Regions from separate parts of the Herbaspirillum sp. GCM10030257 genome, predicted to be linked through region 2. Evidence: predicted binding sites of a transcription regulator. Region 2 holds the regulator's gene; the other holds the start of a gene.

Region 1 (7,356 bases), on a different contig from region 2:
GGTGACGACCTGTTGGTCCGGAATGCGCACGGGGTTACGCCGACCTCGCGCGCTGAAGAGTTGTGGCCTGCGGTGCGGCTTGCCTTGACCGCGCTCGAAGAAGCAATTACGCCACAAACATTCGATCTGTCGGAGACGCATGCGACTTTTCGTTTTGCCATGGCGGACTCTACGGCGGCGCTTGTCCTGCCATCATTGATGCGCGAAATAAAGCGTCGCGCTCCTCATCTCTGTATCCGCCTCATACCTCTCCTGACACGTGATCCTAAGCCGCTCCTGCTACAAGGAGAGATCGATCTTGCTATCGGTTATTTCCCTGGCATTGCCGCGCAGATTTCGGGCGGTCAGGGGGCATTTTCTGCGATTTTGCATCAACGCTTGTATAGCGGTTCGTACGTCTGCATTATGCGGTGCGGTCATCCTCTCGCAGAGAGTGACTTTACACTTGATGACTATTGTCGTGCCGAGCATGTCCTGATGAGCGTTTCCGGAAAAGCACATGGCCTAGTGGATGACGTACTTAACCAATTCGGCCGCGAGCGCCATATCGCACTGACCGTCAATCAGTTTTTCACGGTAGGCAAAGTCGTTGCCTATTCTGACTTGCTTGCGGTCGTACCGCGTCACCTTATCGCAGCGATCGGCTTGACCGATCTCGTCATTGGCCGTGAGATGCCGTTTGATTTGCCACCAGTGCATGTCGATATGCTCTGGCATGAGCGTCATGCACGTGATCCAGCGCATCGATGGGTCCGCGATATGCTGTACGACATTACAGGGGGTACGCGGATTCAGCCGAGGCAGCTATCCGAAGAAATGCAATTAACTGAAGAGCGGCAAACCTTAGTTCGCGCGACTGGTCACAAGTGAATTCTAAGAATCCGCCTCCCGCCGAGACAGGGAATCGCTAATTTTGCGGCCGCACTCCAGGCTCTTTACCGTGTTCTAGCGGGTGACCGGCATCCGCCGCATAGTCTTCTTCAGACAGCATGTACTCCTGCTCTGCCGCAGCTTGTGCGTCCTCCGGCAGACTCTCGTGTCTCCGTGCTCGCTCGAGAAGGACGGCGACATTTGCAAGCTTGCGGTCAACCGCCTCGGCCAGTGTCTTGGTCGTCAACTTCTCTGGCAGCATGAACTCGCATTCCTCTGCTTGTCGAACCAGCGCACTATGGGCATCAAGGGGATGATCTCCTTCATTCAGTGCCCGCTGCAAGTTACTTTTCAATTGATTCAGGCTGGCTGATATCTCTTCAAGTTTTTCAACGTGCATCATCGATCTGTTCCTCAAGAGGGTCACTGTACAGATATGACAGACTGCCGCATCGATTGTTTCTTGAAGGACGAAACAACATTGGGTGCGAAACAAAATGTCACAGTCCCCAGCGCACTCCGGTTCTATACTGCAATCTCTGTACAAGGGGAGAAAGTCATGAACAAGTGTCCGGTGATTTCATTACAAGGACGGCAACGGCAAAAAAGCGGCCCGGAGAACTCTTCGTCGCTTTCCGCCATGCTTTCCGACGGCATCGGAGACATGCCGGCGCAGGCGCATGCACGCGTCTATGCTTTCAGGAAGCCAGTGCCGCAAGGCGAGACGCAGACATTACCTGGCTTCAGCAACAGCCTTCGCACCGCCGTCACCATGACGGAGATGCCGCCGGAAGAGCTTTGAATCGCAAATAGCAGATCAGCCAGACAGGCCATGCGAACAAGTTGCTTGTCTGGGGGTTTGCATCGGTCTTCTCTTTACCTTCTGCCGAGCGTAGCTCAACCCAGCGGGTTGACTGTAAACGATGGCATAGGCTCGCTACCACCTGCGCGCGCGAGGAACTGCTCCGCGACATCAAGCGCTTCTGCAATCGTAACGTGCATGTCCAGATAACGGTAGGTACCCAGTCGTCCGACAAAAGTAATATTGCGTTCCGCCAGTGCGAGTTCGATGTATTGCTTCAGCTGCGATTTGTCCTTCACTAGTCGGATCGGGTAATAAGGGATGTCGTTCTCTTCGCAGAATCGGCTGTACTCCTTGAAAATCACGGTTTTCTCATGGGATTCCCAGGGCGAAAAATGCTTATGCTCGGAGATCCTGGTCCATGGCACATCCTCATCGCAATAATTCAATACCGCGTTGCCTTGATAGTCGCCATCGTGGGTTTCGGATTCAAAGTCCAGCGTACGGTACCCCAATCTTCCCTGACTATATCCAAACCAGGTGTCAATCGGCCCGCTATAAAAGACATGATCATAGTCGCCGGCCGATTCACGTTCGAACGTGGTGCCGAGATGGAGCTGAATGCCGGGATGATCGAGCATCTTTTCGACAATGAAGGTATAGCCGTTCTTTGGCATTCCCTGGAAGTTGCTGGCGTAATAGTTGTCGTCATAGTTAAACCGAACCGGCAGCCGCTTCAGAATGCTGGCGGGAAGTTCCGAAGGATGCATACCCCATTGTTTGGTCGTGTATCCTTTGAAAAATGCTTCGTATAAGTCCTTGCCGACAAATCGTAATGCCTGTTCTTCAAAAGTCTTCGGATCGCTGATGCTTTGATCGCCAATTGATGCCAGGAACGCTTCTGCTTCCCGTGGGTTAAATGTCTTCCCGAAGAACTGGTTAATCGTTAGCAGGTTTACTGGCAGCGAAAACACGCGTCCTTTTGTAATCGCCTTGACTCTATTGGTATAGGGCATGAACTCATCGAACTGTCGGACATAATTCCAAACCTTTTCATTGCTGGTGTGAAAAATGTGCGGCCCATAGGTGTGTACCATGACGCCCGTCTCAGGGTCGCACTGTGAATGGCAATTGCCTGCCACATGGGAACGGGAATCAAATACTTCAAGTTGATAACCGGCCTTGGCAAGCTCGTGTGCGATAACAGCGCCAGAAAAACCGGCGCCGACAATAGCGATCTTTTTCAAATCTTTCCTTTCCTCATGGATGGAGCATGGCCCGCGTCATGCTGAAAGGGGGCCAATAAAAATGAGTTCAAGTCTACGCGGCGCGTTATTCACTGGCCTTGACGGATAGCAGGAAGCTTTTGATCTGTTGAGGAAAGTAACTAACGATGAAGTGACCGGATACTTCTTGCGCATTCAAGAGCAAAAGGACTGGCATGCCTCTGTTGGTTCGAGGCATACTATCTCCCATGCAGATAAACAAGGCGGTGGAAGAGGTACTGAGCGAGGCAGCGGTTGAGTTGCTCAACACGCTAGTTGCGCATGTGATTGTGTCTGCGCCGCAGGATAAATCAGGTCTGTGCTATTTGCCGGTAGAGAGTGATAACTGGAACACCACGGTTATGCTCATGCGCGAAATTTTCGAAGCGGAAATATGCATTTCAAGTGATACCGAATGGCTCAGCTTCCATATATTTCAGTCCATCGGCGTAAGAGACGCACAACTTGCCTACCAGTTCACGCCGACCTTTGCGCAGGCACTCGGCTAATGACGTAATTGCATTGGCCGGCCTGCGCTTGAATATATGATTCAGTCCCGCTCTGTTTAATCTTTTAATCGGCGTGCATATCGCTCGGTCCACGAGGGCGACCCGCACGTGCCCATGCTGCCTGTTCGAGTTCGTAGTCTGCCGCACAGTCGCTGTCGCAGAATTTTTTCATGGGCGGTAATGCCTCGTCGCAGAACCAGCAAGCTCCTTTAGCCGGCAATCCCGGTTGCCGACGGCATGCTTCAATCGCTGCCATGCGGTCCATCTCAATCTTGTCGTTTGCAACGTCTGCTTCATCACTCATGTTCTGCCCCTTGAATAGATATGTTTAATTCAGATTGCTGCTTCGATGAAGGCAATATATCTAAGGGCACGAATGCGGAACATCGGAATCCGCTGTCTTTCAACGTAGGAAAATACGTACTCGAAAGGAAGTTTGAATTTTCGCAACCAAATTGGTCGCAGCAAGTAGGCTTTAAAGCGTGGCGCTACATTGCCGAGTCAGATGAGTCTAAGGATCGGCTTATGGAAATGAGAGTAAAAATCAAGCGGCTAATTTATCGCTTTTCGACGGTACGGACGGACCCTGTACAGAGTCATCCTTTCCATTGCGCAGCCACCAGAACAAAACCGCCATCATGAAGGGACCGATAAATAGACCTAAGACCCCCATTGTCGAAACGCCGCCAAGCAAGCCGAACAGTACAGCAAGGAAAGGTAGGTCAACGCGCTGCCCAATGAGTTTAGGACGAATAAATTTGTCCACCATAAACAGTTCAAACGCCCCCCAGCAAAAGAGCCCCAGTGCCGCCCCTGCATTACCCTGTCCCAGCAAAAGCAGGGATACCGCCGTGAAGGACAACGGCGCCCCGCCCGGGATCAATGCCATGTAACCAGTGATCACACCTAGCAGCACTGGTGCCGGGGCACCCGCAACCGCATAGGCGGCCCCGAGGACGATGCCCTCAAGGATCGCAACGGAGCAAAGGCCGAGCGCGGTTCCCCGGACCGAAAGCGGAAACAGGCGGCGCACCACAGCATAATACTTAGGGGTGATTCGTTCGCCGGCATGATCGACATAACGGACTACCGCCGGGCCCTCTATGTAGAGAATAAATAATGTCAATAGTGCAAGAAACAGATACAGGGCGTTGGCAAGGATACTCGGTCCCAAGGTACTTAGCGCACTGCTGAGGTGGGGGACAAGGTCACCTGCCGTGGTCTGTATCAGGGTATTTAGCCCGCCGGGCACCTCAAGATTCTCCTGCCACCACTTTACGGCCGGTTTTGCGATCATCGGGAGACGCATTAGCCACTCAGGGACCGGTACGCCAGTTTGATTCAGTTGACCAACCAGCCTTTCTACCGTCGACAGTTCATTGCTCAGCGTATTGAACAGGAAAACGGAGGGCGCCACAAAGCTGATAATCAGCGCAGTGAGAATGAGCACGGCACTCCCTGTCCTTGACCCGCCACGGCGCATCAGCATCTGATGGACCGGCCAGGTAATAACAGCAAGCAGGCCTGCCCAAGCGAGCGAAGCCAAAAAATGTTTGAGCAGAAAAGCCAGTGCTACTACAAACAGAACAGGAAGGAACAGAGAAAGATATGGCATGTTGCAATATTCTTGGAAACAAATTCCGCCGTCAATCGAATATTACGAAGTATTCGTCATCGATCTGTGAAGCGTTGTATCAAAGCTCAAGCGGAGCTGCACAAGTTTGGTCGTATCTGCGTGAAGTTGATTGTCCACGCATGATGCGCAGTCATGGTTTGCAAGTCAACCCGACTGGAAGAAACGAAGGCAGGGAATCGTCGTGGACTGAAGCATGGTTCGCGAAACACCGTTCAGTAATGGTTCAAGGAAGCGTGCGGTCATAACAGCCCGTTACCAGTGAATCGGTAGCCTCATCAGCACACAATGGCAGCAAGGCATTGCCAAGGTCAATTTATTCCGAAAGCTCTGAGCGCTTAAGGGGCAGCTTGCAGAGAATCCGGAACGACTTGGGCAAATTTGACTTCAATCAATTTATTTTGTTTTTCATTCGAACACACTGCGCCCAACCACGGCCCTCGGAACCGGTAAAACCCGTCTTCAGCCGCATAAAACATCAAGTAACACACAAGTATCATCATGAAAATACTGAGCGCGGTAGACGGTTCCATCTATACAGCCAAGGCTGTTGACTTTCTGATTGCGAGATTCAACTGGTTCAAGGAGCTGCCTGAGCTTCATGTCCTTTATGTGCAAGAGCCAATTCCCGAAGGACGTGCTAAAGCAGTACTCGGTACCGCAGCCGTGGAAAATTACTATCGAGAAGGGGCGGAAGCCATTTTGCTGCCGCACCAGGAGCTGTTGCGATCCAAGGGCATTTCTTTTAAGGCCGGCTATGTGGTCGGTGAAGTAGCGGAGCAGATCCATGCCTATACGGAGCGTCACCAGATTGACATGGTCGTAATGGGGGCTCATGGACATGGTGCCCTGAAGAACCTGATCATGGGTTCAGTTGCGACGAAGGTTATTGCAAGGTCCTCAGTGCCTGTTTTGCTGATTCGTTAAAACTGGCTCAGCATTAACGGCGAGATCGTTTCAAGCTGCGAGATTGCCAGCACGCTGTCCTCTCTGACAAAGGACGCGCAACACAAGATTCTTTTGTGCCGTCTTGGCAGTTATTCCGTTACACACTGGATTGCATTCTGGCGAGTCGATAACATCCGAAGAGCCGGTATTATCTTTAATACGGCCGCAGCGGCGCGTCCCCGTTATTCTGGCAGTAGCCCCGCTGCAGTCTTCATTGTTGCCGTCCTTTTCTAGTGATCCGTTGTCATCACAATGCAGGAATCAGTACCTTGTCGATGACGTGAATTACACCATTGCTTGCCCGTACATTGCTGGCATTAATCGTCGCGGCAACTCGGGTTGTATCAGTGATCGTAGGTGGGGTTCCGGCATTGAAGGTAATTGCCTGATTAGCCAGCGTATTGACAGCAGTACCAAAAGGGATTTGTGAGGCAAGCACTTGCGACCCCAAGACATGGTATGTCAGCACGGTCGCGAGCTGCGTCGGAGTCAGGCCAGTCGGTGCCGCGGCAAACGCCGAATTGATTGGCGCGAAAACGGTGAATGGCCCCGCTCCGGCGAGTGTGCCTTGCAGATTAGCGCTGACGACCGCGCCGACCAGGGATGACAATTGTGGATTCGCCTGTGCCATCTGCACGATGTTCAGCACGCCTGGCGGAATAAGTACTTTGTCGATTGAATGGATAATGCCATTGCTTGCCGGCACATCAGTAGCGGTGACATTTGCACTGGTAAGCGCCGCATCGGTGATTTTTACCCCGCCTTGCGTAGAGACGGCCAAATTTGCAGGCTGGCCATCAAAATTGTATAGCGTTGGCTGCGCAGACTGCGACGCTGCGGTTAATTCAGAAGCTGGTTTGCTGGTTGGCAGCACATGGTAGGACAAAATGCTCTTCAACGCGACAGGAGGCAACGCGGCCACCATTGCATTTGCGTTAGCAAAACCAAGGGATGTAGCGAGATTACTGAACGCTGTATCGGTGGGCGCAAAAACGGTTACTTTTGCGTTGGGATCCGCTAGGGTTGGCGCAAGCTCTGCCTTCGTCGCTGCTGCTAGTAATGCACTGAAGCCGCGTTCCTGCGCCACCTTATCGACTGTTGGAATAAGAGCGGTGGCGGCTACTGGCACGTCGGCGTCGTCGCTGCCTCCGCAGCCGCTAATGAAAGCAGCAGACAGCAAGGCAAACAGGTATTTTGCGGGCTTCATCGTGATCTCCTTCAAGTGGTTTGCGAACGCGTCGAAGGCAGCGCACTGACGTTGCGGAAGTAGATTCGACGTGTACTCAAATGATAGAAAGCCACATGTCTGCGCCTTTGAGATCGCGCAAT
Region 2 (7,356 bases):
CTGTTTGATCTGGTATCGCGCAAGTTTTACCTGTTCGGCATCGTACTGTGGCCACAGGACTTTATTTATCTCGCGCTGCTACTGATCGTCTGCGCTTATTCCCTGTTTTTGTTCACGGCGATTGCCGGCCGACTCTGGTGCGGCTATGCCTGTCCGCAAACGGTCTACACGGAAATCTTCATGTGGATCGAGCGCAAGATCGAAGGCAGCCGTAGCGCACGCATGCGCCTTGACCGCCAGCCCATGAGCGTCGACAAGTTCGTGCGCAAGTCATCCAAGCATCTGGCATGGGCTGCGGTCGCACTGTGGACCGGATTTACCTTCGTCGGGTATTTCACCCCTATCCATACGCTGGCCGGTAAAGTCGCCAACCTGGGGCTCGGCCCGTGGGAATGGTTCTGGATACTGTTCTACGCATTTGCCACTTATGGCAATGCCGGCTGGATGCGCGAGCAGGTGTGCAAATACATGTGTCCGTATGCACGTTTCCAGAGCTCGATGTTCGACAAGGATACGCTGACCGTTACCTATGACGCCAAGCGCGGCGAGCCACGCGGCGCCAGAACACGCAAGGCCGACGCGTCGGCCCTGGGGTCCTGCATCGACTGCTCGATGTGTGTACAGGTTTGCCCGACCGGCATCGATATCCGCGATGGCCTGCAATCCGACTGCATCGGCTGTGCGGCATGTATCGACGCATGCGATTCGGTGATGGACAAGATTGGCGCGCCGCGCGGCCTGGTGCGTTACTCCACCGAGAATGCAATGGAAAAGGGATTGAGCGCCAGAGACATTCGCAGGCGTGCGATGCGTCCGCGCATATTGATTTATAGCGCAATCCTTGCCCTGATCGTGCTGTCATCGTTCGGCTCCCTGCTCGGACGCACCCCGGTGAAGATGGACGTGATCCGCGACCGTGGTGCAATGGGACGTGAGGTAGAAGAGGGTATTATTGAAAACGTCTATCGCCTGCAAATCATGAACACCGATGAGCAGCCGCATCGCTTCCGCATTTCGGTTGCCGGTATCGATGGCATTGCACTGGCCACACCTGTGATGGTCGAACTGGAAGGGACTGCTTCGCGTGGTGTACCTGTCAGGGTGCGCGTGCCGCACGGCAAAGGTGAAAAAGGCTCGAACAAGATTCAGTTCGAGCTGGTTGCAGTCGATGACGAACGGTTGCAGGTTACAGAGAAAGCGGTCTTTTTCGTACCCCGCTAAGTACGGTTAAGCAGCCCAAGACGCAGTTAAAGAAGGAGCAGAAAATGTGTACCAATATTCGATCCGGAACGGCACCGACCTCGGCTAGGCCATGGTACATGCACCGTTGGCCTTGGCTCATCATGCTGGGCCCGGCGATCGTGGTGGTAGCAGGAATACACACCACATGGGTGGCCTTCACCCAGCAGGATGCACTGGTGGTCGACGACTATTACAAGGAAGGCAAGGTCATCAACCAGGACTTGACCCGTGATCGGATCGCTGCGGATATGCGCTTGCAGGCCGGCTTGCGCTATGACCCGGCTGCAGGCATGCTTTCGGGAACGGTGAATGGACTCGGAGATGCAGCGACTGGCAAATTGACCATCAAGCTGGTGCATTCGACCCAGCCGGAAAAGGACATCCACCTGCAGGCGAGTCCTGACCGCGATGGAGCTTTCCAGGTTGCCCTGCCGATGCTCGATATGGCACGCTGGCAGGTATTGATCGAAAGCGAGCGCCGCGACTGGCGCTTGCATCAGGTCTGGGATTACCCGAAGCAGCGCTCGGTGAGCATTACCGCCGACGCTATCAGGTAAGCCGAGCAGGCATGCCTTCATTCCCGGATTTACGAAAGAATTCCCGAATCCGGGAATCGATGGCATGGCAGGATAGGGTAACCCCAACGAAAAACAGCGGCGGTACAACGAAAGCGCGTTAAAGGATTAGCGCGTTAGACGGGATGGAGGATGCCGAAATGGCAAGATTGATTATGGTTGTGTTGTGGCCGTCATTTCTGGTTGCCATTGTGGCCGAGGGATTCTTGTTTTCCCTGTTCGACCCGCATGACCTTGCCTTGGTCGGGAACCATATCGAGGTAAATCCCCTGGCGGTGTACACCATTGGATTCTTCAGTATCTGGGCATTTTGTTCGCTGGCGAGCATGCTGACCTGCTATCTGCTGGCGGTTCCCAACGATAAAAAGATACCGTTTTAGATAACGAATCCCCAGCGCTTCGCAAGATAGAAATATCCGTAGGGGGCTCCCGATTCAGAGCAGGAGCCGCTCAGGCGCAGGTTTTGGTACCAGCGGCAACTTCCTTCAGCGTGGCGGGATCAACCAGTTCCACTTTGCGATTGCTGACCTTGATCCAGCCGCGTTTCTTGAATTTTGACAAGAGGCGGCTGATGCTTTCGATGGTCAGGCCAAGGTAATTGCCGATCTCTTCACGCGTCATGCGCAACTGGAAGTCGGTGGACGAATAACCACGCACCGAGTAACGGGATGAAAGATTAGTGAGGAAGGCGGCAAAACGCTGTTCCGCACGCATGTTGCCCAGCAGGAGCATGACACTTTGTTCACGTGTGATTTCCTGACTCATCATGCGATGGAAGTGGCGCAGCAGGACGGGCATGTCACCAAACAGGCTTTCCAGGCGCGAGAACGGGATCTCGCAGACTTCGCTGTCTTCCAGCGCGATCGCGTCGCAATGATGGCGGTCGGTACTGATTGCATCCATGCCGAGCAGTTCGCCGGCCATCTGGAAGCCAGTCACCTGCTGATCGCCGCTGGGATTGACCTGATGGGTCTTGAAATGGCCCAGGCGGATTGCGTACAGGTTAGTGAAGGAATCGCCTACGCGATACAAATGCGTATCGCGCGCCACCTTGCGGCGACGGCCGATGATCTGGTCCAGCTTGTCCATGTCATCTTCCTTGAGGCCGGTGGGCAGGCAGATCTGATGCATGCTGCAAGCCGAGCAGCGGGTGCTGATGGCGGCGCGGCTGGATGTTGTCGAAGGTGCTTGGGCGATGGCGATGTTCATGGTGGCAGACCTATAGTCCTGATTAGCAGTTGCAACCCCTAATGCAAGCGCTGTGCCATCTAGGGCTGCCACCCTGTTTTCCAAGCTGATATTTGCCGCAAACCCGCTTGTGGCTTCGTGAATTGCCTTATGTAGATGATTTCATCCTCGGCCTGCGCGACCTGGGGCGATTCCCGAATGCGGGAACAGGTAGCCGCCCCAGCTTATCGTTCCTTCAGCGTCCCTTCAGATTCAGAAAGATATTGGCTGCAAACGCAATGATTCCCGCAGCAGCAAGTATTTCCGAAATGGCAAGCACCGGAATCACCGACCGGCTGCCGGTGACCACGAGGGCAAGCGATACGGCCATGACCGGCAAGGACACGTTCGCCAGCCAGAAATGCACCCGCGCCAGCTTGCTCAATCCCGCGCTTGGAAATACGCTGTAGATCAGGCCCGCCAATGCCATCGTGGCCCAGCCAAGCAGGTTGACATGGGCGTGCACCGGACGCATGGTGAAGTCTTCGCTTGCGCCCATCATGATGCCCATTCCGACACCAATGATCAGGTAGATCACGGCAAGTTTGAGCCAGATGACACCGACCGGCGAAAACGATGTCGTCGACGGGGTAACAGAAGAAGCAGCGGAAGTGGTTTGCATGATGGTCTCTCGTATCAGGTGGTGGGGGTAAGGGCTTCGGCTTCAAGCTGGATGGAACGCAGGGCGATTTTTCCCATGAGCTTCGATACGCTGGCAATGACGGCGTCCTGTTGCGGCATAAATGCCTGCTCAAGCATGTAGCTGGACGGCGCGGGCGTATCCGGTCCGGTCAGGCGAAGCACCGGAGCCTTTAATGCGTCGAAGGCATGTTCGGTAATGATGGCGCTGATTTCCGCGCCGACACCGCACATGCGGCTGGCTTCATGCACGATCAGCACACGTCCGGTCTTGCGGGCCGAACGCAGGATGGCGTCCTCATCCAGCGGCTTGAGCGAACGGAGGTCGATGACCTCGGCGGACACGCCTTGCGCCGCAAGTTGTTCGGCAGCCTGCAGGCAGGTATTGACCATCTTTGCGTAGGAAATGATGGTCACGTCGTTTCCCTCGCGTGCCACCGCAGCCTTGCCCAGCGGGACCAGCTGTTCGCCTTCGATCACTTCGCCGGACGCATAGCCGAGTGCCATGTCGACAAAGAAGAGAACCGGATTATCGTCCCGAATGGCTGACTTGAGCAGGCCCTTGAAGTCGGCTGCGTTCGACGGCATGACGACCTTCAGCCCCGGGCTGTGCACAAACCATGCTTCCAGGTTGTGGTTGTGCTGCGCACCGACGGTCCAGCCGCAGCCGGTCATTGCGATCACGACCATCGGAAACGCGAACTGGCCGCCCGACATATAACGCAGTTTGCCTGCGCTGTTGACGATCTCATCCATCGCAAAGCAGAGAAAGGGCGCGAACAGCAGGTCAACCACGGGGCGCAGGCCGGTCGCCGCAGCACCAGCCGCGGTGCCGGCGATGATGCCTTCGGCGAGTGGCGTATTACGCACGCGCAGCTTGCCGAATTCATCGACCAGGTCCCGGCGCTTGGTGGCGACTCCTTCGCCGAACATGAGTACGCGCGGGTCGCGCCGCATTTCTTCGGCCAGCGCCTGACCGATGGCTTCATTGACAGTAATCTGGGGCATCTCTTACTCCTTACGCGTAAACATCGGTCGTCAGTTCTGACGCATCCGGAAATGGCGAATTTTGTGCAAATGCCGCGGCTTGCTCTATCGCCGCTGCAACGCGTGCTTCGATCTGCGCAATGCCGGCTGTGCCGATTTCGCCGCGTGCCAGCAGGCGCTGCTGCAGTTGGGTGATGGGATCCCTGGTGCGCCAGTGCGCAATTTCCGCTGGATCGACATAGGCCTGATCATCCGGCTCGAAGTGACCGCGCAAGCGGTAGGTATAGGTTTCAAGCAGGAAGGGCTTGCCCGTTTGATGAATGCGTGTAATCGCTTCCTGCGTCGCCTGGTACACCGCTTCGACGTCATTGCCGTCGACGGTGCGGCTCTCCATGCCATAAGCCTTGGCCCACTCGCTCACATGATCGCCGACCATGGTTTCCGTGCGATGAACGTAGGCTTGCCACTGATTGTTTTCACAGACATAAAGAATGGGCAGGTTCCATACCGTCGCCAGGTTCAGTGACTCATGAAAGATGCCTTCGCAGGCCGCGCCATCGCCAAAGAAGCAAGCCACGACGCCGCTTTCCTTCAACATGACTTTCGACAGTGCGACACCGGTTGCCAGTGACAGCTCGCCGCCGACGATGGTCGATGTGAGCAGCACGCCGAGTTCCTTCGCCGAGATATGCAGCGAACCGCTCTTGCCCTTGCAATAGCCGGTGCTGCGTCCCATCACTTCGGCCAGCATGCGCCCGGCATCCGCACCGCGTGCCAGCAAGTGGCCGGCACTACGATGGTTGGTCAGGATACGATCGTCTTCGCCCAGTGCGCGCACGACGCCGACTGCCGACGCTTCCTGTCCGACCGAGGTGCATGTGCCCGCGCCGCCGCCAGCCGCCTGCATGACATTGACTTTGTCTTCATAGGCCCGGATAAGCATCATGCATTCCAGCATGGATACGGGGCCGCCGTCCTTGGTGATCTTGCTCATGTTTGTCCTTCCGTGTTTATCCGACATTCGGAATGAGGACGAAGTCTACTGCGGAGCGGGGCTCAGAAGATCATGCCGGCAGGGGCTTAAGATATTTTTAAGGTTTATTGAATGAAGTTTTAAGATTCCGCGGCCCATTTATAGCTTGGAGGCATTTAAAGCCATTAATACAGGGAAAATCCGTGGGTGTTCTTTCTGTTGCTTGCGGTCGTAAGTAAGTGAGTAAGCCGGGTATCCTTCTCGGTGACGAATCCTACAGAAAGTAAAAACTGTACAGGGTAAGTGAAAAGCGGTGATTTCTGAACTCGGTAAAGCGAAAAAGCAGTCATTCTGAAATGGCCATACTATGCATGTAAGCCGGTCCGTATAATTACGGATATTTTGTACATCGCAATTCAAAACAATATTCTGGACGCAGAAAATATCTGTGCATACCGGACCTTCGGTGTCCGTATAAGTACATAGTTAGCGCATTGAGGAATGCATCGGAGGAATGGTAATGCCTAAGCACCGCATTTTCACTACAGCATTCGCTAAAGTGTATCCGCTATATGTTCGAAAAGCGGAACTTAAAAATCGCACGAGAGAAGAAGTTGACCAGATTATTTGCTGGTTGACCGGCTATACACAGTTGGAATTTGAAGCGCAGATTGAACAGCAAAGTGATTTCGAGACATTTTTTGTACAAGCGCCAGCCATTCATCCAAATGTGTCACTTATCAAAGGCGTAGTGTGCGGTGTTCGTGTAGAGGATGTAGAGGATCCGCTGATGCAAAAAATTAGATATCTCGACAAGCTGATTGATGAGCTCGCAAAAGGAAAAGCAATGGAGAAGATTTTGCGGTGACAATCAGGACTAACAATTCATTCAAGCCAAACCCGCTTTGCGGGTCGACTTAATTCAGACGCTAGACTTTATTTAGGTCAAGCGCTACCACCACGATTTTGTCATGAACCCTAAAACCCGACGTGTACTTCAAGCCATCCTGTATGAAGTCTTCGCGATTGCCTTTGTTGGTCCAATACTGAGCGTCGCCTTCGACAAACCACCTACCTCAACCCTAGGTTTGGCTATTGTTTTATCGAGCATTGCACTGGCATGGAACTATGTATTCAATGCCATTTTTGAGCGCTGGGAGTCACGGCAGTCTGTGCGAGGTCGTTCATTCTTGCGACGCTTAGCCCATGGCATTGGCTTCGAAGGTGGCCTTGTTGTCTTACTGGTTCCGGTCATGGCCATCGGGCTCGATATTTCACCCCTGAATGCATTTCTGGCGAACCTCGGACTCCTGGTATTTTTCTTCGTCTATGCCATTGCATTCACATGGGCTTTCGATCGCGTGTTTGGCCTTCCAGAGTCCGCGGTGAGGCGCGATGAGGCTTAATCCGTTCGTCGACAAGACTTGGTTTAGCAAGCCGGGCCGAGCCGCTTATGTCAAACGTTATACCTGTCTATCAAACTGAGGAAATGAAATGGTCACCTGTTATTTACGCTATGTAGTAGATCCCTCCAAAATAAAGGAATTCGAACACTACGGAAAACTATGGATTCCGTTGGTAGAAAAGTTTGGTGGAAAACACCACGGCTATTTCTTGCCTTCAGAGGGAGCAAACAATATTGCCTTGGCGTTGTTCACTTTCCCGAGCCTTGCAGCATACGAACAGTATCGAACCAAGTCGCTTGCGGATAAG

The links. Region 2 encodes FNR, which switches genes on or off when oxygen is low (the NO sensors DNR and NnrR bind a similar motif). Its sites were predicted from a motif close to TTGATNNNNATCAA; they were not measured.
Region 1: the regulator FNR is predicted to act here: its motif matches at 5,461-5,474, upstream of ACFQUU_RS02490 (universal stress protein).

The regions. Positions count from the first base shown of each region.
Region 1 is NZ_JBHTDH010000001.1:549,671-557,026, forward strand. Features, by position in the region: gene ACFQUU_RS02455 (LysR family transcriptional regulator) at 1-870, shown strand, start outside; gene ACFQUU_RS02460 (hypothetical protein) at 908-1,273, opposite strand; gene ACFQUU_RS02465 (hypothetical protein) at 1,334-1,672, shown strand; gene glf (UDP-galactopyranose mutase) at 1,768-2,919, opposite strand; gene ACFQUU_RS02475 (hypothetical protein) at 3,147-3,446, shown strand; gene ACFQUU_RS02480 (hypothetical protein) at 3,511-3,750, opposite strand; gene ACFQUU_RS02485 (AI-2E family transporter) at 3,991-5,061, opposite strand; gene ACFQUU_RS02490 (universal stress protein) at 5,581-6,006, shown strand; gene ACFQUU_RS02495 (fasciclin domain-containing protein) at 6,275-7,234, opposite strand.
Region 2 is NZ_JBHTDH010000012.1:71,201-78,556, reverse strand. Features, by position in the region: gene ccoG (cytochrome c oxidase accessory protein CcoG) at 1-1,221, shown strand, start outside; gene ACFQUU_RS18140 (FixH family protein) at 1,266-1,799, shown strand; gene ACFQUU_RS18135 (hypothetical protein) at 1,958-2,197, shown strand; gene fnr (fumarate/nitrate reduction transcriptional regulator Fnr) at 2,268-3,026, opposite strand; gene ACFQUU_RS18125 (hypothetical protein) at 3,241-3,666, opposite strand; gene ACFQUU_RS18120 (alpha-ketoacid dehydrogenase subunit beta) at 3,681-4,691, opposite strand; gene ACFQUU_RS18115 (thiamine pyrophosphate-dependent dehydrogenase E1 component subunit alpha) at 4,702-5,664, opposite strand; gene ACFQUU_RS18110 (DUF2200 domain-containing protein) at 6,164-6,511, shown strand; gene ACFQUU_RS18105 (PACE efflux transporter) at 6,615-7,049, shown strand; gene ACFQUU_RS18100 (NIPSNAP family protein) at 7,138-7,356, shown strand, end outside.